Regions from separate parts of the Streptomyces sp. NPDC086787 genome, predicted to be linked through region 1. Evidence: riboswitches for the same ligand, from Rfam matches in the RefSeq annotation. Region 1 holds a riboswitch; each other region holds the start of a gene.
The links. A riboswitch is a leader RNA that binds a small molecule or an ion and turns the genes downstream of it on or off. The one in region 1 is predicted to bind cobalamin.

Region 1 (5,157 bases):
ATTCGGCGGGCCCGTACGTGGAAGAGCAGGTCCCCCGGTGTGGTGGGCGCCCGGTGGCGCTCGCCCCGCAGCTCCACGAACGGGTGCAGGTCCCGTGGACGGGGTCCGCCGAAGAGCCGGTCCCAGGCCGCCGAGCCGATGCCGACGACCTGGGTCAGCTCGTCGTCGGGGGCGCGGAAGGCGACGGAGCGGCGCAGCCCGGAGAGGTCCGGGAGCAGGTCGCGGACGGTGTCCTCGCCGCCGGGGTCGATGGTGACCACGAGGAACACCGTGGCTTTGGCCGGTGGGACCACCACGGGCTGGGACTCGACCACAGGCCCTCCTCCGCTCCGCCGCCGCCCTGGCGCTTCCTGGCAGGTCCTGTCCATCCTGCTTCGCCCCGGGGAAAACCGCGCGGGAAGCCATCGGGGCGCAGCGCGGCGCGGGCTTGCGTAGGCTGAAGAGGCTCGGGGCCCGTACGGCGGTGGTGTGCTGCGCCGTCGTGTGCCGCACCGAGGAGACGGATGTGATCGAGCTGGCCGCGGCGTTCGCGGTCGCGGGCGCCGCGAGCAACGCCGTGGGCACCGCGTTCCAGCGCAAGGCGGCGTCCGCCAGCACTCGCGGTGGTCTACGACTGCTGCTGGAGCTGGCGCGCCGCCCGGCCTGGGTGATCGGCGTCGCCGGTGTCGCGGGGGCGGCGCTGTTCCAGAGCCTCGCACTGCTCAACGGGCCTCTCGCCCTGGTGCAGCCCCTGTTCATCCTGGAACTGCCGTTCGCGCTGCTGGTCGCGGCCCCACTGATGCACCACCGCCTGTCCCGGCCGGGATGGTGGGGGGTGGCGGGGGTGGTCGGCGGGCTGGGACTGGTGCTCGCGGCCGCCGCCCCGCACGGCGCGACCCACCAGGCCTCCATGGGGCGCTGGCTCCCCGCGCTGGTCCTGTGCCTGGGGTCGATGGCCGCGGCTCTGCTCCTGGCGCGCCGGAACACCCCGGCGGCCCGTCGCGCCGCGATCCTCGCGGGAGCCTCGGCCGTGGGCAACGCGCTGACCGCCGCCCTGCTGAAATCGGCGACGGGCACCTTCGCCGACCAGGGGTTCACGGCGTTCCTGCGGTCCTGGCAGACCTACGGATTCGCGTTGACGGGCGTGGCCGCGGTGCTGTTCCTGGAGAACTCCCTCCAGGCGGGTCCGCTGTCCGCCGCGCAGCCCGCGCTGACCATCGGGGACGCGACGGTCAGTCTGGCGCTGGGCATCACCCTGTTCGACGAGCGGATCCGTACGGGCTGGTGGCTGCTGCCCGAGGTGCTCGGCGGCCTGCTGATCGTCATGGGTGTGCTGGTGCTCAGCCAGGCGGAGCGGTTCATCGCCCAGCCCGCGCAGGAGAGCCGTGAACCGTGCCGCGGCACGGTGGAGGACCCGCAGCGCAACTGAAGACGCAACAGCGTCGGACCGGCGCCGACGGTCGGCTGTCGGCTGTCGGCCCGTAACCTGTGCTCCGTCGGCAGCAGGAGGGGACCCCCACGTGACGAGTCGCGTCACCTTCATCACGCCCGCCACGGGGCCGTCGCTTCGGCAGGCGCGCTTCGACGACGACGGCCCGGTCGACGAGGCCGGCGCGGCGCGGGCACGGTCGGTGGCCGGCATGCTGCCGTCGGCCGCACACGTGGTCACCTCCCCGAGCGTGCGCTGCCGGGAGACGGCCGCCGCGCTCGGTCTCGACGGCGGGCCGGAACCGCGGCTCGCGGGCCTGGACGTGGGGCGCTGGCGGGGCCGTACCCTCACTGAGGTCGGCACGGCGGAGCCGGAGGCCGTGGCCCGGTGGCTGTCCGACGCGGGCGCCGCGCCGCACGGCGGGGAGTCGGTGCGGGACCTCTGCGGGCGGGTCGCACGCTGGCTGGACGACACCCTGGAGACGGACGGCCGTACGCTCGCGGTGGTCGAGCCCGAGGTCGTGCGGGCGGTGGTCGTTCACGCCCTGGGCATGTCCACGGACGCCTTCTGGCGGTTGGACGCGCCACCTCTGACGGCCGTCGAACTGAGTGGGCGCGCCGGACGCTGGAACGTACGCCTCGGGCGACCGCTTGCCGGTCCGGACGCGGGCACGGCCGACTGACGCCGACGGGCTCAGGAATCGCGGTCCCGGTGGAGACGCAGCCGAGCCGCTATCGCGCAGCGCAGGCACGCGGAGTCCGCGCCGGCAGCGGTGTCGCACGGTTCGGCGGCGCGTGGGTGTTCGTGGCAGTCCAGCGGGGCGGCGACGAGGGACTCCAGGTCCTGGAGGAGTTGCTCGGTGCGCTTGGCCTGCTGGGCGAGTACGCGGACGCGGGCGCTCTGGCCGCCGATCTGGCGTCGGCTGGCCATCAGTTGCTCGTATTCCTCGACGGTGAGGGCGACCGCCTCCCGGCCTCCGAGGGTGATGCGGCGCGGCTGAAGGTGTCTGGCCAACTCGGTCCTCCGCTCCTCGCCCTGTCCTGTGTGCCGGAGAACGCGAGAGGGCCCCCGGATGGTTCCGAAGGGCCCTCTGCTGTCCTGAAGGACTCAGTTGGTGGCGGAAACCGTCCGCCCGGCCGTGGCGGCCGCGGGCTTGGGGTTCAGCTGCCGTTCGGCCAACTCGCCGAAGAGCAGGCCGAATCCGCCCCACAGCACGGCCTGGATGGCCAGCGCCGAGAGCCGGAACCGCCACAGCAGGGCGGCCGGGAAGTCCTTCGGCACCTCGTTGATGACCGGCAGGAAGGCGAACGCCAGCCCGATCACCACGGCGAACGCGGTCACCGCGGTCACGGTGGCCCACCAGTTGCCCAGTGCGGGCGCGAGCCGCTTGCCCAGGATGGTGGCGGCCACGGCCAGCAGCGCGCTGAGCGCCATCATCAGGAAGTAGAGCGTGGTCCGCTTGGAGATGGTGTCGGGGTCGCCGACCGACGGCGGGTTGGCCGGGTACTTCAGGAACGGCACGACATACACGGCCAGCAGCGCGCAGCCGGAGAGCAGCAGCGCGCTCGCCCGGGGGCTGAAGCGGCCGATGCGGCCGAGCGCGAAGCAGAAGGCGAGCGCGGCGATGCCGCCGAAGGCCACGCCGTAGACCAGGACACCGGTGGCGAGTCCGGCGGTGGACTGGAGGGAGCGGGAGACGACTTCCATCTCGTGCTCGTGGGAGTGGGCGTCCTCGAAGCTGATCGCGCTGTCGACGTTCGGCTCACCGAGGAAGTAGGCCACGATCAGGGCGAGCACGCCGGCCGCCAGGCCGGCGAGCATGCCCCGGACGAGAAGGTTGCGCACGGTTGCGGAGTTCATGATGGTGCGGCGTCCCTCGGGTCAGTGGCAGGGGAAGCCGAGCAGGTGGCGGGCGTCGTGAACCCACTCATGGACGTCCGTGCCGTTGATCACGGAGGTGGCGCCCTGTTCGGCGCCGACGAAGTAGAGCAGGACGAGCATGAGGACGCCGAAGAAGACCGCCCAGGGTGCTATTGCCTTCAGCGGCAGCGTGGCGGGAACGGCGGGGGTGTTGGCTGTCGGCTGGGCGACGGTCTGCGCCATGGCAGGACCTCCTCTGGGAGTTCGCGTCCCATCTCGGTGGTGCACATGACGACGGCCACGGGTCTGACTCACAAGGTGCTCCAGAGAACTGGGGCGTCTCGCTCACAGTGGCGCGACCGTGCCGGACTCACACCGGCTTCCGTCTCGCCGTCGTCGATATCGGACCGACCGTACCGCGTGACGCGGGCACGGCCAAGACCGCGCCCGCGTCACGTGATCTTCCTCTCCGAGGAGCAGTGCTACTTGGCGCCGAAGTCCTGCGTCCACCACGGTCCGCCGGACCCGTTGTGCACGCCGACGCCGAGTTCCTTGAACGAGCAGTTGAGGATGTTGGCGCGGTGGCCGGAGCTGTGCATCCAGGCGTCCATCACCGACGCCGGGGTCTGCTGGCCCGCGGCGATGTTCTCGCCGTACGTGGACCAGCGGTAGCCGGCGGCGGTGATGCGCTCGCCGGGGCCCTTGCCGTCGGGGTTGGTGTGGTCGAAGAAGCCGCGTGCGGCCATGTCGTCGGAGTGCTTCTGCGCGGCGTCGCGCAGCTGGGAGTTGTCGGTGACCGGGCCGCAGCCGGCGGCCGAGCGCTCCTTGTTGACCAGCGCGATGACCTGGCCGACGGTTCCCGCGGGGGCCGACTGCGTGGTCGTGGTGCTGGACCGGCGCGACGGGGTGGCGGGCTTCGCGGGCTTGGGGGCGGTCCTGGTCCTGCGGGCGGTCGGGGAGGAACTCGGGCTCTTCGACGGGGAGGCGGAGGGCGAGGAGGACACGGACGGCGACGCCGACGGTACGGGGGAGGTCGCCGGGGCGTCGGCCGCCTCGATCTCCGCGAGCGGTGTGGTGGGCGTCTTGGCCGCGGTGTCCGTCCCGGTGCCGGGATCCGTGCCGAAGTACCAGATGCCGGTGCCGAGCAGGCAGGCCGCGGCGACCGCGCCGCCGAGGGCCCGCTGCCGGTTGCGGCGCTGCCTGCGCGCCGCTGCCCGGGAGGTCGTCTGACCGCCGTCGGAGCGGCGCCTGGCGGCGGCCCTGCCGCCCCCGGCGGGACCGCCCGTCGCGCCCAGCGCCGTTGTTGCGGCCACCGGGGCCGTCGCGCCGAGGCCGGCCCGCGCGCCCGCCAGCAGCGCGGCGGTCACCGGGACCAGCGCCAGGCCGGCGAGCAGGCCCTCGACGGGCATGAGTCCGCTCCACCGGCCCGCGCAGCTCACGCAGTCGCGGGCGTGGCGGGCTATTCGCTTGCGCCACAGCGCGGAGGGCCGGCCGTCCCAGGTGCCCAGCATGCCGCGCAGTTCCTCGCAGGGCGGCTGCGCCTCGAGGGCTCGTACGACGACTCGCGCCGCGTCGAGCTGTGCCTTCATCCGCTGCACCTGCACCGCGGTGTGCTGCGGGGACAGTTCCAGGGCCTGCGCGACCTCCGCGCGGGTCAGTTCGCCGGCGCACTCCAGCCACCACAGGGACAGCAGGCTCTGGTCGTCGGGCTCCAGCCAGCGGGTCGCGCGGGCGGTCTCCTGGCGCTGCCCGGACAGTTGCAGCCGCAGCATGGTCAGGTCCACGAAGTCGGCGCCGGGGTCCGCGGACTCGGCGGCCTCCTCCACGGCACCCGGGGCCAACTGGCGGTCCTGCCAGTGCGCCCGGACGCGGTTCATGGCGATGGCCAC
Region 2 (5,157 bases), on a different contig from region 1:
CCGCCAGAGCGCGTCGGTGTCCGCGTGCTGTTCGATCAGGTCGCCGAGCCGGTCGAGCTGCTCCTCGCGCAGCTCGGCGAACGAGGTGTCGGGGGCCGGCACGAAGCGGCGGCCCGCGGCGGCCGCCACCTCCCGCAAAAAGGCCCGCCGGAAGGCGTCCGACTCCAGGGAGCCGTGCCAGTGGGTGCCCCAGGTCTGTCCGACCCGGCAGCCGTCCAAGGGGTGCCCGCTGTCGTCGGCGAAGAACACGTCGCCACCCAGCACTTCGGCGACGCCGTGGTGGATCTCGTAGCCCTCGACATGCTCACCGAGGGCCTGCCCGGTCGGGCGGGTGAGGGTCTTCTCCCGGGCGAACCGCACCCGGACGGGCAGGATTCCGAGCCCGTCCACGTGTCCGCGGCGGCTCTCCACGTCGTCCTCGATGTGCTCGCCGAGCACCTGGAAGCCGCCGCAGATGCCGAGCACGGGCCGTCCTTCGGCGGCCCTGCGCCGTATCGCGTCCGCCAGCCCGCGTTCCCGCAGCCACTCCAGCGCCCGCACGGTTCCCCGGGTCCCCGGCAGGATCACCAGGTCGGCGTCGGCGAGCTCCTCCGGCCGGTCCACGAACCGTACGACGACGCCGGGTTCGGCGGCGAGGGCGTCCACGTCGGTGAAGTTGGACATCAGCGGCACGGCGCAGACCGCCACGCGCAGCACGTCCTGCCCGACGGGCGGGGCGACGTTCGACTCGCGCACGGTTCCGCGCAGGGAGACACGCAGCCCGTCCTCCTCGTCGATACCGAGCCCGTGCCGGAACGGCAGCACGCCGTACGTGTGCCGTCCGGTGAGTCCGTGCAGCATGTCGAGGCCCGGTTCCAGGAGGCCGACGTCGCCCCGGAACTTGTTGACGAGGAACCCGGCGACCAGTTCCTGGTCCTCGGGGGAGAGCAGGGCCACGGTGCCGAAGAAGGAGGCGAACACGCCGCCGCGGTCGATGTCGCCGACGACGAGCACGGGCAGCCGCGCGCCCCGCGCGATCCCCATGTTCACGATGTCGGTCCGGCGCAGGTTGATCTCGGCGGGAGAGCCGGCCCCTTCACAGATCACCGCGTCATACGTGCCCCGCAACTCGGCGAGGCACTCCAGCACGGTCCCGAGCAGACGCTGCCGGCGTCCACCGTGCAGCCCCGCCCCGGGGGACGACTCCCCGGACTTCCCGGCCCCCCCGGACTCCCCGAAGAACCCACGCGCGCTCATCTCGCCCACCGGCTTGCCCAGCAGCACCACCTGACTGCTCTGCTCGCCGCCCGGCTTCAGCAGCACGGGGTTCATCAGAGCGGTCGGCTCGACGCGGCAGGCCTGCGCCTGCATCGCCTGCGCCCGGCCGATCTCCGCGCCCTCACGGGTCACGAACGAATTGAGCGACATGTTCTGCGCCTTGAAGGGCGCGACCTTGACCCCCTGCCGTACCAGCCACCGGCAGATCCCCGCCGTCACCACGCTCTTGCCGGCGTCCGACGTGGTGCCGGCGACCAGTAGACCCCTGCCGTTCACGAGTTGTGCCCCCTTGCCTTCCGCACGATGGCGCGCGCGGCGATTCCCGTGCCGAGCGCGAGCAGGCCGACCCGGCGGGAGAGCCGTACGGCCCGGTGGATGTCGCCGGTGGCCACGGGGCGGCCACCGCCGTTGAGCACGGGCCGGTGCTCGATCCGGCCTCCGTAGGAGAGCGTGCCGCCGAGCCGCACGCCGAGGGCGCCCGCGAAGGAGGCTTCCACCGGCCCGGCGTTGGGGCTCGGGTGCCGGTGCGCGTCCGCCCGCCAGGCGCGCAGCGCGCCGCGCGGATCCGGGCCCGCGACGGCGGCGAGCACGGCGGTGAGCCGGGCGCCGGGCCAGCCGGCGACGTCGTCGAGACGGGCGGAGGCCCAGCCGAACCGCCGGTGGCGAAGCGACTTGTGGCCGACCATCGCGTCGAGGGTGTTCACGGCGCGGAACCCGAGGAGTCCGGGCACGCCGGCCGCGGCACCCCACACCAGGGCACCGACCACGGCGTCCGAGGTGTTCTCCGCGACGGACTCCACCACCGCCCGCGCCATGGCGTCGGCGTCGAGGGCCTGCGGGTCCCGGCCGCACAGGTGCGGCAGCCGGGCGCGGGCCGCCGAGAGGTCGCCCGCCTCCAGGGCGCGCCCGATGATCCGGGCCTCGCGGGCGAGTGAACTCCCGCCGACGACCGTCCAGGTGGCCGCCGCGGTGAGGGCGACGGAGGCGGCGGTGGAGGAGCGGGCTGCCCGGTGGGCGAGGGCGCCGAGGGCCACGGCTCCGCCGACGCAGACGGCGGTGTGCGCGGCCCCCCAGCCGCGGTGGTCCCGCCACAGCGCCCGTTCCACGGAGGCGGCCGTGCGCCCGAACGCGGCGACGGGGTGCCCGTGGCGCGGATCGCCCAGGATCAGGTCGGCGAGGAGGCCGGCGGAGGCGCCGTACGCGAAGACGCGATCGGCACGCATCGGCTCAGCCGGCCGAAGGGTCGGGCAGCGATCCTGTGGTGTACCCGAAGGCCTGTCTGGCCCTCAACGGCCGAGCGAGCATGGCGATATGTCCTCACTCAGGGTGTCCACGCCCTGGTTCGACGAGACCGGCGGCGAGAGTTCCTGGCTCCCGGGGACCGATACCCCGGTGACAGTGGCGGGACCGCGCCGGATTCGCACCGGCTTCCTCTTCTGCCGCCGTACATGGCCCGGGCAGTCCACCACGGGCCCGGAAGAGCCGTCAACTCGCCGCTGACCTGCACGGGGTGAGTGTGCAGAACCCCACACCGGCCCCGCCCGGCCGTGTCACGGCATACGAAAAGGCTCCTCCCCGTCAAGCGTCGGGGAGGAGCCTTCCACGGGTCGGTCAGGCCTTGACCACGATCAGGTAGATGCCGTACGCGACCGCCGACGCGCAGGCCGCGAAGCACACGTAGGCGCCCGTGGCGGCGAGGGTGGCGCCGCCGCCCTGGGCCGTGGCGCGTTCGCGGCGCGAGAGGCCCGCGACACCGAGGGTGAAGAGGGCCACGAGGCCCACGGTGACTCCGAGGCTGACGCCGAAGACGGAGCCGAGAGCTGCCCAGTCGATCTTCATGGTGATGCTTCCTTAGTAACCGGGCTCGGGGTCAGACGGTGGCCGGCGGGGCGGCCGGGTCGGCGGAGGCGGGCACCGGGGACGGGATCGTGGCCTTCAGCTCCTCGGCCAGGGCGGCCGTGGGCGGCGGGGTCACGGCGGCGATCGCGGTGGTCACCACGCCCGCCGGCTCCTCGGTCTCGTTGACGTTGCTGTGGTCGACGACCTCGCGGCGGGAGATCTTCCAGATCGCGGCGCTGGCGGCGACCAGGAAGACGGCGACGAGCGCGGTGCCCCAGTCACCGAGGTCGGTCACGGACTCGGCGAGCGCGGCGACCAGGGCAGCGGCCGGAAGCGTCAGTACCCAGGCGACGAGCATGCGGGTCGCGGTGGACCAGCGGACCACGCCGCCCTTGCGGCCGAGGCCGGCGCCCATCACGGAGCCGGAGACCACGTGCGTCGTGGAGAGGGAGAAGCCCAGGTGCGCGGAGGCCAGGATGGCGGTCGCAGCGCTGGTCTGGGCGGCGAACCCCTGCCGCGGCTGAAGGTCGGTGAGGCCCTTGCCCATGGTGCGGATGATGCGCCAGCCGCCGAGGTAGGTGCCGAGCGCGATCGCGAGACCCGCGCAGAGGATGACCCAGGTGGGAGGGTTGGAGCCGGGGGCGATGGAACCGCCGGCGACCAGCGCCAGGGTGATGATGCCCATGGTCTTCTGCGCATCGTTGGTGCCGTGGGCGAGCGAGACCAGACCGGCCGAGGCGATCTGCCCGGCGCGGTAGCCCTTGCGGGTGGCCTCGGTCTCGGAGCCCTTGCTCAGCGCGTAGGAGAAGCGGGTGGCGAGCAGGGCCGCCAGACCGGCGACGACCGGGGCGGCGACCGCCGGGATCAGGACCTTGGTGACGAGCGCGTCGCTGTGGACGGCGCCCGTGCCGGCCGAGGCGATCGTGGCGCCGATCAGGCCGCCCATGAGAGCGTGCGAGGAACTGGAGGGGAGTCCCACCAGCCACGTCACCAGGTTCCAGAGGATCGCGCCGACCAGGGCGGCGAAGATGACCTCGGGACGGATGCCGGTCTCGTCGACGAGACCCTTGGAGATCGTGTTGGCGACCTCCACGGAGAGGAAGGCGCCCACGAGGTTGAGCGCGGCGGACATGGCCACCGCGACCTTGGGCTTGAGCGCGCCGGTCGAGATGGTCGTGGCCATCGCGTTGGCGGTGTCGTGAAAACCGTTCGTGAAATCGAACGCGAGTGCGGTCACGACCACAATCGCGAGGATCAGCGAGAAGTTTTCCATTTACCCAGGCAATCGTTCGAGGTCATTGGCTGGTTGAACGTAGGCAACCTGGATGAACGGAAGGTGAACTGAGGCGGGCGCCGCGATGTCGCGGGCGCGTGTCTTCGAGAGATCCCCGTCACCCGCGGACGGGAGCGGGCTGGCAGGATCGACGTATGGCCGAACAGCAGTGTGACGACAGCGAGGACAGCGACGACAGCGACGACACGGCGGCCGCCTGGGAGGCGCTCGTCGCCACCGCCCGCCGTACCGTGGCCGACTCGCTGGTCGTCGGAACCTCCGGCAACGTCTCGGCGCGGGTCGGCGACACCGTGCTGGTCACCCCCTCCGGAGTGCCCTACGACCGGCTGACCCCGGACGACATCACCGGAGTCGACCTCACCGGACGGCGGGTGCTCGGCACCCTTGTGCCCACCAGCGAGCTGCCCATGCACCTCGCCGTCTACCGCACCACCGACGCCCGCGCCGTCGTCCACACCCACGCCGTGCACGCCACCGCCGTCTCGACGCTCGTCACCGAACTCCCGCCCGTCCACTACATGACCGGCGCCCTCGGCGGACCGGTACGGGTCGCCCCGTACGCGACGTACGGCACCGACGAACTCGCCGACAACATGCTGCGCGCCCTCGACGGACGTTCCGGCTGCCTCCTCCAGAACCACGGCACGATCACCCACGGCACCTCCCTCGACCAGGCCTACGACCGCACCGCACAGCTGGAGTGGATGTGCCGCCTGTGGCTCACGGCGTCCTCGGTACCGGGCCTGGCCCCCAGCCTGCTGTCCCCG
Region 3 (5,157 bases), on a different contig from region 1:
CTGGCCCTCGCCTCCGCCCCGACCGTCGCGCAGCCCCAGAGCGCGCCCGGCACGAACGCGCCCATCAGGGTGAGCCTGACGGTCCAGGGGCCGGACGGGCTCCTCCTCTGCGGAGGGATCAGAACCCGCGGTCATGAGGTCACCACGGCCACGGGCGGCGCGCACAGATGCGACGGCACCAACGGCGGCGCCAACGCCTCCGCCGTGCCGACGCCGACGGCCGCCCTCGACTCCGCCGCGCGCAAGCGGCACTTCGGCTGGGACGGCACCTGACACGCGTCGTTCGACGACTACTCCGTCGACACCATCAAGAAGGTCAGCGGCGGTGGCAGCGCCTACTGGAACATCTTTCACCAACTTCGTCTGCGTGCTGCTGGCCGGTCCGGCGGTGCTCACGACCTTCCGCCGCGCCGCACGCCGGGCAAGGTTCCGGGCACCCGTGCGGTTCGCCGCCGCCGGGACGGCAAAGGCCGAGGCCACCTGAGGGCCGGGGATTCCTGAAGGCCGAGGACTCTTGAGGGCCGGGGCGCGCGAGCGCCCCGGCCTCCTTGCGATCAGGACGCGGGCAGCTCGCCCCGGACCGTGTGGGCGGCGGCGACCAGGTTCTCCAGGGAGGCCCGGGTCTCGGGCCAGCCGCGGGTCTTCAGGCCGCAGTCGGGGTTGACCCAGAGACGTTCGGCGGGGATGGCCGAGAGGGCGGTGCGCAGCAGATCGGCGGCCTCCTCGGTGCTGGGTACGCGCGGGGAGTGGATGTCGTAGACACCGGGTCCGGCCTCGCGGGGGTAACCGTGGGCGGCTAGTTCGCGAGCCACCTGCATGTGTGAGCGGGCGGCCTCCAGGCTGATGACGTCGGCGTCGAGGTCGTCGATGGCCTGGACGATGTCGCCGAACTCGGCGTAGCACATGTGGGTGTGGATCTGGGTGTCGGGACGCACGCCGCTGGTGGACAGCCGGAAGGCCTCCGTCGCCCAGTCCAGGTAGGCGGGCCGGTCCGCGGCCCGCAGGGGCAGTGTCTCGCGGAGCGCCGGTTCGTCCACCTGGATGACGGAAGTGCCGTCCTCCTCCAGGTCGTTGACCTCGTCGCGCAGGGCGAGGGCGACTTGGCGGGCGGTGTCGGCGAGGGGTTGGTCGTCGCGTACGAAGGACCAGGCGAGCATGGTGACCGGACCGGTGAGCATGCCCTTGACCGGACGGTCGGTGAGGGACTGGGCGTACGTCGTCCAGCGTACGGTCATCGGCTCGGGCCGGGAGATGTCCCCGGCGAGGATCGGCGGGCGGACGTAACGGGTGCCGTAGGACTGGACCCAGCCGTGCTGGGTGGCGAGACAGCCGGTGAGCTGCTCGGCGAAGTACTGCACCATGTCGTTGCGTTCGGCCTCGCCGTGCACCAGGACGTCGAGGCCGGCCTTCTCCTGGAAGGCGATCACCTCCTGGATCTCGGTCCTGACGTGGTCCTCGTAGCCGACGGTGCCGATCCGCCCGGCCCGCAGGTCGGCGCGTGCGGTACGCAGTTCGCCGGTCTGCGGGAAGGAGCCGATGGTCGTGATCGGCAGCAACGGCAGCCGCAGGGCCGCGCGTTGGGCGGCGGTCCGTTCGGCGTACGACTGTGAGCGGCGGGCGTCGGCGTCGGTGACCGCGGTGGCGCGGGCGCGTACCGCCGGGTCGTGGGTGATCGGCGATCCGGCGCGGGAGGCCAGGTCGGCGCGGTTGGCGGCGAGTTCGGCGGTGATGGTGTCGGCGCCCTGGGCGAGCCCCTTCGCCAGTGTGACGATCTCGCTCGTCTTCTGCCGGGCGAAGGAGAGCCAGCGCAGGATCTGCGGCTCGATGTCCCGTTCCGCGGTGGCGTCGAGGGGCACGTGCAGCAGCGAGCAGGAGGCGGCCACATCGACCCGGTCGGCCAGGCCCAGCAGGGTGCCGAGCGTGGACAGGGACCGCTCCAGGTCATTGACCCAGATGTTGCGGCCGTTGACCACACCGGCGACCAGCCGCCTGCCGGGCAGCCCGCCCACGGCCGCGAGCGCGTCCAGGTTGGCCGCGGCGGGCCCCGTGAAGTCCAGGGCGATCCCCTCGACCGGCGCCTTGGCGAGCACCGGCAGGGCCTCGCCCAGCCGGTCGAAGTACGAGGCGACCAGCAGCTTCGGCCGGTCGGTGAGTTCTCCGAGGTCGCGGTAGGCGCGCGCGGCGGCGTTCAGCTCTGCCGGGGTGCGGTCCTGGACCAGAGCGGGTTCGTCGAGCTGCACCCACTGCGCGCCTTCGGCGCGCAGGGCGGCCAGGACCTCGGCGTACACCGGCAGCAGACGGTCCAGCAGCGTCAGCGGATCGAAGTCCGCGGCCACCCCCGGGGCGGACTTGGCGAGCAGCAGATAGGTGACCGGGCCGACGAGCACCGGCCGGGCGGTGAGGCCGAGGGCGAGTGCCTCCCGCAACTCGGCCACCTGCTTGGAGGAGTTGGCCGCGAACGCCGTGTCCGGTCCCAATTCGGGCACCAGGTAGTGGTAGTTGGTGTCGAACCACTTGGTCATCTCCAGCGGCGCGACATCCTGGGCGCCGCGGGCCATGGCGAAGTAGCCGTCCAGGGCGTCGGCGGCGACGGCGGCGCGGTGGCGCTCGGGGATCGCGCCGACCATGACCGTGGTGTCGAGGACGTGGTCGTAGTACGAGAAGTCACCGGTCGGCACCTCGTGGATGCCGGCCTCGGCGAGCTGCCGCCAGTTGCCGTGGCGCAGTTCGGCCGCGGTGTCCCGGAGGGCGTCCGCAGTGACGCGGCCCTTCCAGTAGCCCTCGATGGCCTTCTTGAGTTCCCGGTTCTGTCCCTGGCGGGGGTAGCCGTACACGGTGGCCCGTGCTGCCGCGGCTGCGGACTTGGCGGTCACGGAGATCTCCTTCGCGAGACGATTCCCTGAGATCCCGGTGGCGGGACGGGGACGCGAAGCGTGACAGCACCGGACGGACCCGGTCCCGCGCGGCACGGCGCGGTCGTCCGCCTGATATGTACGCCGACCCGCCCACGAGGTCACCGGGATATCCGCGTGCGCATCGTGCGCGCGCGGGCAACGGGCAGGTCTTCGGACTCGCGGGCACGCCCCGTCGTACGAGACACCTACTGGCCGTCGCTTCCCGGATCCCGTGGACCCAGTGCGTATGACGGCGGTCGTTCCCACTCACCGCTGCGGGGCAGTCCCGGATTCCCACCGGGTTCCCTCTTGCGACGTCCCGCCTGGCGGACGGGACGAACCAGCTGCACCGGCCAGCCTAAGGGGTTGTCCGGTGCTGCGAGGCGTCAACTCCATCATTCGGACGGCGAGTCGGTCCACGAGGGTGACGGGGGGTGCGCGTACGCGTGGAACCCACGGCCGGTCTTGCGGCCCAGGAGCCCCGCCTCGACCATGCGCTGGAGCAGCGGGGGAGGGGCGTAGAGGGGTTCACGGAACTCCTCGTAGAGTGATTCGGCGATCGAGGCGACGGTGTCCAGGCCGATCAGGTCGGCCAGTCTCAGCGGCCCCATGGGGTGGGCGCAGCCCAGTTCCATGCCGGTGTCGATGTCCTCGGCGGTGGCGAAGCCGGACTCGGCCATGCGGATCGCGGAGAGGAGGTAGGGGACGAGGAGGGCGTTGACGACGAAGCCCGCGCGGTCCCGGGAGTGGATGACCCTCTTGCCCAGGGTCTCGGTGGCGAAGCGTTCCACGGCGGACACGGTCCCGGGCGCGGTGTGCAGGGACGACACGACCTCGACCAGCGGCAGCACCGGGACGGGGTTGAAGAAGTGCAGGCCCACGACCCGGTCGGCGCGGCCGGTGGCCATGCCCAGGCGCATGACGGGCAGTGAGGACGTGTTGGTCGCCAGCACCGCCGCCGGGTCCTCGACGATCTTGTCGAGGGCGGCGAGGATCTCGGTCTTCGCGTCGGCGTTCTCCGTGACGGCCTCGATGACGAGCTGCCGGTCGGCCAGGTCGTCCGGTTCGCCGGTGAACACGAGGCGGGCGAGGGCGTCCTGGGCGGCGGCGGGCTCCAGTCGGCCGCGCCGGACGGCCCGGTCGAGCGAGCGGGTCACCCGTTCCCACGCCGCGCGGGCGGCGGTGGCCTCGGCCTCGCAGACCACGGTGTCCAGGCCGGCCAGCGCGCACACTTCGGCGATCCCGGCACCCATCTGTCCGCCGCCGACGACACCCACCCGCTCGATGCCGGCGCTCATGACCGGCGCTCCGTCCGCCGCACGAGGCGACGGGAGTAGGCGTCCGGGGTGAAGAAGAGCGGCAGTTCACCGGCGAGCGCGGTCCGCTCGAACAGCTCTCGCGCCTCCTCGACCGGCGCCCAGGGCCGGACCGCTTCGAGAGCGGTGACCTCCTCGTCGAGAACGCGCAGGACCGTCTCGCGGTCGATCACCCGGTGCCGCAGCCACTGCCAGATCTGCACGCGGGCGATCTCGGCCGTGGCGGCGTCCTCCATCAGACCGTTCAGCGCCACCGCGCCCTGGCCGCGCAGCCAGGCGTCGAAGTAGCCGAGGGCCACCGCGATGTTCGTCCGGACGCCCTCGTCGGTGGGCGGCCCGCCGATCCGGCGCACCGACAGCAGGTCCGAGGGCGTCACCTCGACGTCGTCACGGGCGCGGTCCAGCTGGTGAGGCCGGTCGCCGAGCACGCCGTCGAACACCTCACGGCACACGCGCACCAGCCCCGGGTGGGCGACCCAGGAGCCGTCGAAGCCGTCCTCCGCCTCGCGCTCCTTGTCCAGCCGCACCGTGGCGAGGACCGCCTCGTTCGCGACCGGGTCCTTGGCCGGCACCTGGGCGGCCATGCCGCCGATGGCGTGGGCTCCGCGCCGGTGACAGGTGCGCACGAGGAGTTCGGTGTAGGCCCGCATGAAGGGGGCGGTCATCGTGACCTTCGCGCGGTCGGGGAGGAGGAAGTCGGTGCGGTGGCCGACGGTCTTGATCAGGCTGAACAGATAGTCCCAGCGGCCCGCGTTGAGTCCCGCGCTGTGCTCGCGCAGCTCGTGGAGGATCTCCTCCATCTCGAAGGCGGCGGTGATCGTCTCGATGAGGACGGTGGCGCGGACCGTGCCGCTCGGGATGCCGAGCAGTTCCTGGGCGCGGACGAAGATGTCGTTCCACAGCCGGGCCTCGTAGCGGTTCTCCAGCTTGGGGAGGTAGAAGTACGG
Region 4 (5,157 bases), on a different contig from region 1:
CTCCACCGGACAGCTCTCCGCCGCCGCCAGCACCCGTTCGTTGGCGTCCGCGTCCGCCTCGGCCGGCCGCGACTGGCGGCCGGTGTCGAGGCGGAAGCCGCCGGGGGCGTGGTGGACGCACTGGGCGGAGCCGATACAGACGGAGCGGTCGACCTCGACGTGCCAGCGGTCTCCCATCGTCTAGCCCTCCCAGCCCGCCGGGAGGTGGATCATCTTGTGCTCCAGGTACTCGCCGTACCCCTCGGGCCCGAACTCCCGCCCCAGCCCCGAGTTCTTGTAGCCGCCGAACGGGCCGAGCATGTCGAGGCTGAAGGTGTTGACCGAGTAGGTACCGGTACGGACCGCGCGCGCGATGTCGACACCGTGCGCCACGTCCGCGGTCCACACGCTGCCGGACAGCCCGTAGTCGGAGTCGTTGGCGATCTTCACGGCCTCGGCCTCGTCGCCGTACGGGAGCAGGCAGATCACCGGGCCGAAGATCTCCTCGCGGGCGATCCGCATGGTGTTGTCGACGTCCCCGAACAGGGTCGGCTCGACGTACCAGCCGCGTTCCAGGCCGGGCGGTCGGCCGCCACCGGTGAGGATCTTGGCGCCCTCCTCCTGGCCGATGCGGATGTAGTCAAGGCTGCGCTGCTGCTGGCGCCGGGCGACCAGCGGACCGACCTGGGTCGCCGGGTCCAGCGGGTCACCGACCTTGAGGGCGCTCGCCGCCTGCGCGAAGGCGTCCGCGAACTCGTCGTAGCGGGAGCGGGGCACCAGGATGCGGGTCTGGGCGACACACGCCTGACCGTTGTTCATCCAGGCCGCCGGGACGATCCCGGACACCGCCGTCGCGAGGTCCGCGTCGGGCAGCACAACCGCCGCCGACTTGCCGCCCAGTTCCAGCGTCACCCGGGTGAGGTTGCGGGAGGCCACCTCCATCACGCGCTTGCCGGCCGCGACCGAGCCGGTGAAGGACACCTTGTCGACGCCGGGGTGCCCGACCAGGTACTCGCTCACCTCACGGTCGGCGGGCAGGATCGACAGCACGCCGTCCGGCAGCCCGGCCTCCTTCGCGATCTCACCGAGCAGGTAGGCGTCCAGCGGCGACTCGGGCGACGGCTTGAGCACCACCGTGCAGCCGGTGAGCAGGGCGGGCGCGAGTTTGGCGGCCGCGACGAACTGCGGGACGTTCCACGGGATGACGGCCGCGACCACGCCGACCGGTTCGCGGCGCACGAGGATCCTCCCGAGGACGCCGTCGCGGGTCTCCTCGTGGGTGAAGTCGCGGGCGACCCTGATCGCCGCGTCCCACACCATCATCGCGCCGAGCGCCTGGGCGAGGACGCTCCAGGAGTACGGCGACCCGTTCTCGGCGGAGATCACCCGGGCGATCTCCTCGTGCCGGGCGGCGATCGCGTCCTTGATGCGGGTGACCACCTCGATCCGCTCGTCGAGGCTCGTCCGCGGCCAGGGCCCCTCGTCGAACGCGCGCCGCGCCACCGCCACGGCCCGGTCCACGTCCTCGCGCGAGGCGTGCGGGACCCTGCCGATGACCTCCTCGGTATGGGGGGAGACGACCTCGATGACGTCCCCGCCGACCGGGTCGGTCAACTCCCCTCCGATGAACAGCTGTCCGTGTTCCACGAGCTCGGTCATGACCGACTGCCTCCTGCGGCACGCGTTTTTCTGACGCTGTTTCATTTCTGACGCTGTATCAGAACTGATATCAGTTCTAGTTTGGGTGGGCAATGGTCCCGGGCGGAGGTCAGATGACGAAGACGTTCGATCACGGCGGCGGGGTGCGTTCCCTGGCCGTGCCCATCCCGGACAACCCGCTCGGCCACACACTGGTGTACGTCGTGGACACCGACCGGGGGCCGGTGCTGGTGGACACCGGCTGGGACGACCCGGCCTCCTGGGACGCCCTCGTGGCCGGGCTGACCTCGTGCGGCACCTCGGTCGCGGAGATCCGGGGCGTGGTCGTCACCCACCACCACCCGGACCACCACGGGCTGTCGGGGCAGGTGCGGGAGGCCTCCGGAGCCTGGGTCGCGATGCACGCGGCCGACATCGCGATCGTGCGGCGCGCACGGCAGAACCGGCCGGAGCGCTGGTTCGCGTACATGGCCGCCAAACTCGACGCGGCCGGCGCACCCGAGGAGCACGTGGCACCGCTGCGCACCGCCCGCCGCACCCTGCCCGGCCTCTCCCCCGCACTGCCGGACCGGGAGATCGTCCCCGGCGAACTCCTCGACCTGCCGGGCCGCCGGCTGCGCGCCATCTGGACCCCGGGGCACACGCCGGGCCACGTCTGTCTGCACCTGGAGGAGGAGCACCCGGCCCAACTGCCCGGCCATGGGCGGCTGTTCTCGGGCGATCACCTGCTCCCGGGGATCACCCCGCACATCGGCCTCTACGAGGACCCGGACGACATGACCGTCACCGACCCGCTCGGCGACTACCTCGACTCCCTGGAGCGCGTCGGCCGTCTCGCTCCCGCCGAGGTGCTCCCCGCCCACCAGCACGCGTTCACCGACGCGGCCGCGCGCGTGCGGGAGCTGCTCGTCCACCACGAGGACCGCCTCGCCGGCCTGCTGGCCCTGCTCGCCGAGCCTCTCACCCCCTGGCAGCTGGCCGAACGCATGGAGTGGAACCGCCCCTGGGAGCAGATCCGCCACGGCTCCCGCAACATCGCGGTCTCGGAGGCCGAGTCCCATCTGCGCCGTCTGGTGAAACAGGGCCGGGCGGAAGCGGTGCCGGGGACCTCGCCGGTGGCCTACGTGGCGGTGTGACGAGCGCCCCGGGCCCGCCCCGCCCGGCGGTGTGCCGAGCACCACTCGGGCCCCGCGCCGACCGGCCGGTACAGTAGCCGGGTCGTCGTCACACCCGTACGGGGGAAAGCCGGTGCGAACCCGGCGCTGACCCGCAACCGTGAACCGTCCCGAGGGACGGCAAGCCGGACCTCCCCGGACGGACAGTTGACCCGGCTCAGGTGTGTCGGGGCTCGCCCGCGCACGACACCGTCGAGGTTTACGGAGTCGAGCCGCCCGGGGTGTCCCCTGTGCTGCGCGGCTCCCCGCAAGGAGAGGCATCCGCCGATCATGAACATCCACCGCAGCGCAGCGGTCCTGGCCGCCGTCGCCGTGATCGGCACGGCCGCGCCCGCCATGGCCGCCCCGTCCGCGTCCCCGTCCCCGTCGGCCGCACTGCCGTCCGGGCTGTACGGCAACGCCGATCCGAAGTTCGACGGCGTCTGGCGCCAGTCCCTCACCCTGCTCGCCCAGCACGCGGTCGGCCTGACGCCGGCCGACAAGGCCGTGGACTGGCTGACCGGGCAGCAGTGCGCCGACGGCTCCTTCGCCGCGTTCCGCGCCGACGCCACCAAGCCCTGTGCCGCCGGTACGGCCACGGCCGACATGACCGCCGTCGCCGTGCAGGCCCTGAAGGCGATCGGCGGTCACGACGCCGAGGCCGGCAAGGCGGTGACCTGGCTCAAGGCTCAGCAGAGCGCGGACGGCGGCTGGGGCTACCCGGGTTCGGGCAGCGACGCGAACACCACCGGGGGCGTCATCGCCGCGCTCACCGCGGTGGGCGAGAACCCCGCCGGGGTCAGCAAGGGCGGCAAGAACCCGTACGACGCGCTGGCCGCGCTGGCCGTGCCCTGCGGCAAGGACGGCGGCGGCGCGCTCGGCCTCCCGCCGATGAAGGGCGCCAAGCTCTCCGCCAACGCGTACGCGACGGCGGCCGGTGTGCTCGGCGCGCTGAACAAGGGGCTCGCGACGACCGCCGGGAAGGCGCGGTCGGGCGACGCCAAGTGCTCCGGCACCGACCTCAAGCCCGAGGACATCGCCCGCAACGGCACCGCCTACCTGACCGCCGAACTGCACCGCACCGGCGGCCACCTGGAGTCCGCGCTCGCCGGCGCCGAGCCCCAGCCCGACCACGGCAGCACCGCCTACACGGTCGTCGCGCTCGCCGCGCAGGGCTACACCGAGCAGGCACGGAAGCCGTACGCCTGGCTGGAGAAGAACTCCGTCAAGTGGGCGCAGCAGAGCGGCCCGGCGGCCTACGCCGAGCTGATCCTCGCCGCGCACGTCGTGGGCGGGAACCCGCGCGACTTCGGCGGCACGGACCTCGTGAAGGCGCTCAACGCGACCGGGCCCGCCCCGCAGGAGATGAAGAAGCCCACCGGGGCCGATACCGAGAAGGCGGACAAGTCCGACTCGGGCTACGGCGTGTGGTGGATCGTCGGCGTCGGCCTGGTCGCGGGCATCGGCGCCGGTTTCCTGCTCAGCGGCCGTAAGAAGCGGCAGCAGCCGTGACCGCTGTCCGCCGTGCCCTGCCGCTGCTCCTGGCCACGCTGATACTCGGCGCGGCCGTGGGCCGGGCCGACGCGGCCGGGTACCGCTACTGGTCCTTCTGGGAGCGCGACGGCCAGGGCTGGACGTACGCCACCCAGGGGCCGTCGACGGCCCGTCCCGCCGACGGGGACGTCCAGGGCTTCCGCTTCGCGGTGAGCGAGGACTCCGCGGACGCGACCCGGCCGCGCGGCACGGCGGACTTCCGTTCCATCTGCGCGGGCACGCCCGCCGCTCCGGGAAGGAAGCGGGTGGCGCTGGTCATCGACTTCGGTACGGCCGCCGACGCGTCCTCCGGGGAGCACCCGCCCGCGCCCCGGACGGCGTGCGCCCGGGTGGCCGGGGACGCGACGACGGCCGAGGCCCTGGCCTCGGTGGCGAAGCCCCTGCGCTATGACACCAACGCCCTGCTGTGCGCCATCTCGGGCTACCCGCAGCGGGGTTGCGGTGAGCAGGTGGCGGCCGGGAAGCCGGCGCCGAAGGCCCCCGGCGGGGGCGACGGCGGCCCGTCGGTGGGCCTGTACGCGGGCGCGGGAGCGGTCGTACTGCTCGGCGGCGCGGCCCTGTGGCAGGCGCGGCGGCGCAGGGATGCGTAGCCGGAGCGGCCTGCACCCCGGCGCCTGGTGGCTGTGGGCCCTGGGGCTCGGCACGGCCGCCACCCGCACCACCAACCCGCTCCTGCTCGGCCTGCTCGTCGCCGCGACCGGCTATGTGGTCGCCACCCACCGCACCGCGGCCCCCTGGTCCCGCTCCTACGCGGCCTTCGTCCGGCTGGCGCTCGCCGTGCTGGCCGTCCGGCTCGTCTTCGCGGTGCTCC

Region 2: it holds a riboswitch for cobalamin, as region 1 does, so the genes downstream of both, ACIPK3_RS05810 (cobalamin biosynthesis protein) here and ACIPK3_RS08540 (CbtB-domain containing protein) in region 1, are expected to answer to the same signal.
Region 3: it holds a riboswitch for cobalamin, as region 1 does, so the genes downstream of both, metE (5-methyltetrahydropteroyltriglutamate--homocysteine S-methyltransferase) here and ACIPK3_RS08540 (CbtB-domain containing protein) in region 1, are expected to answer to the same signal.
Region 4: it holds a riboswitch for cobalamin, as region 1 does, so the genes downstream of both, ACIPK3_RS03545 (prenyltransferase/squalene oxidase repeat-containing protein) here and ACIPK3_RS08540 (CbtB-domain containing protein) in region 1, are expected to answer to the same signal.

What each region holds. Positions count from the first base shown of each region.
Region 1 covers NZ_JBIVBC010000002.1:510,348-515,504, reverse strand. Annotated here, with positions in the region: gene ACIPK3_RS08565 (Dyp-type peroxidase) at 1-314, opposite strand, end outside; gene ACIPK3_RS08560 (DMT family transporter) at 506-1,408, shown strand; gene ACIPK3_RS08555 (histidine phosphatase family protein) at 1,500-2,090, shown strand; gene ACIPK3_RS08550 (hypothetical protein) at 2,102-2,422, opposite strand; gene ACIPK3_RS08545 (CbtA family protein) at 2,516-3,268, opposite strand; gene ACIPK3_RS08540 (CbtB-domain containing protein) at 3,290-3,511, opposite strand; cobalamin riboswitch at 3,547-3,695, opposite strand; gene ACIPK3_RS08535 (sigma-70 family RNA polymerase sigma factor) at 3,751-5,157, opposite strand, start outside.
Region 2 covers NZ_JBIVBC010000001.1:1,251,177-1,256,333, forward strand. Annotated here, with positions in the region: gene ACIPK3_RS05805 (cobyric acid synthase) at 1-1,533, opposite strand, end outside; gene ACIPK3_RS05810 (cobalamin biosynthesis protein) at 1,530-2,480, opposite strand; cobalamin riboswitch at 2,596-2,739, opposite strand; gene ACIPK3_RS05815 (hypothetical protein) at 2,869-3,096, opposite strand; gene ACIPK3_RS05820 (anion permease) at 3,128-4,369, opposite strand; gene ACIPK3_RS05825 (class II aldolase/adducin family protein) at 4,525-5,157, shown strand, end outside.
Region 3 covers NZ_JBIVBC010000011.1:231,056-236,212, forward strand. Annotated here, with positions in the region: partial or broken gene ACIPK3_RS24980 (DUF4430 domain-containing protein) at 1-348, shown strand, start outside; partial or broken gene ACIPK3_RS24985 (ECF transporter S component) at 338-484, shown strand; gene metE (5-methyltetrahydropteroyltriglutamate--homocysteine S-methyltransferase) at 555-2,873, opposite strand; cobalamin riboswitch at 3,060-3,205, opposite strand; gene ACIPK3_RS24995 (3-hydroxybutyryl-CoA dehydrogenase) at 3,290-4,192, opposite strand; gene aceB (malate synthase A) at 4,189-5,157, opposite strand, start outside.
Region 4 covers NZ_JBIVBC010000001.1:764,022-769,178, reverse strand. Annotated here, with positions in the region: gene ACIPK3_RS03560 (ferredoxin) at 1-177, opposite strand, end outside; gene ACIPK3_RS03555 (aldehyde dehydrogenase) at 181-1,638, opposite strand; gene ACIPK3_RS03550 (MBL fold metallo-hydrolase) at 1,752-2,774, shown strand; cobalamin riboswitch at 2,837-2,967, shown strand; gene ACIPK3_RS03545 (prenyltransferase/squalene oxidase repeat-containing protein) at 3,084-4,304, shown strand; gene ACIPK3_RS03540 (SCO2322 family protein) at 4,301-4,936, shown strand; gene ACIPK3_RS03535 (CbiQ family ECF transporter T component) at 4,929-5,157, shown strand, end outside.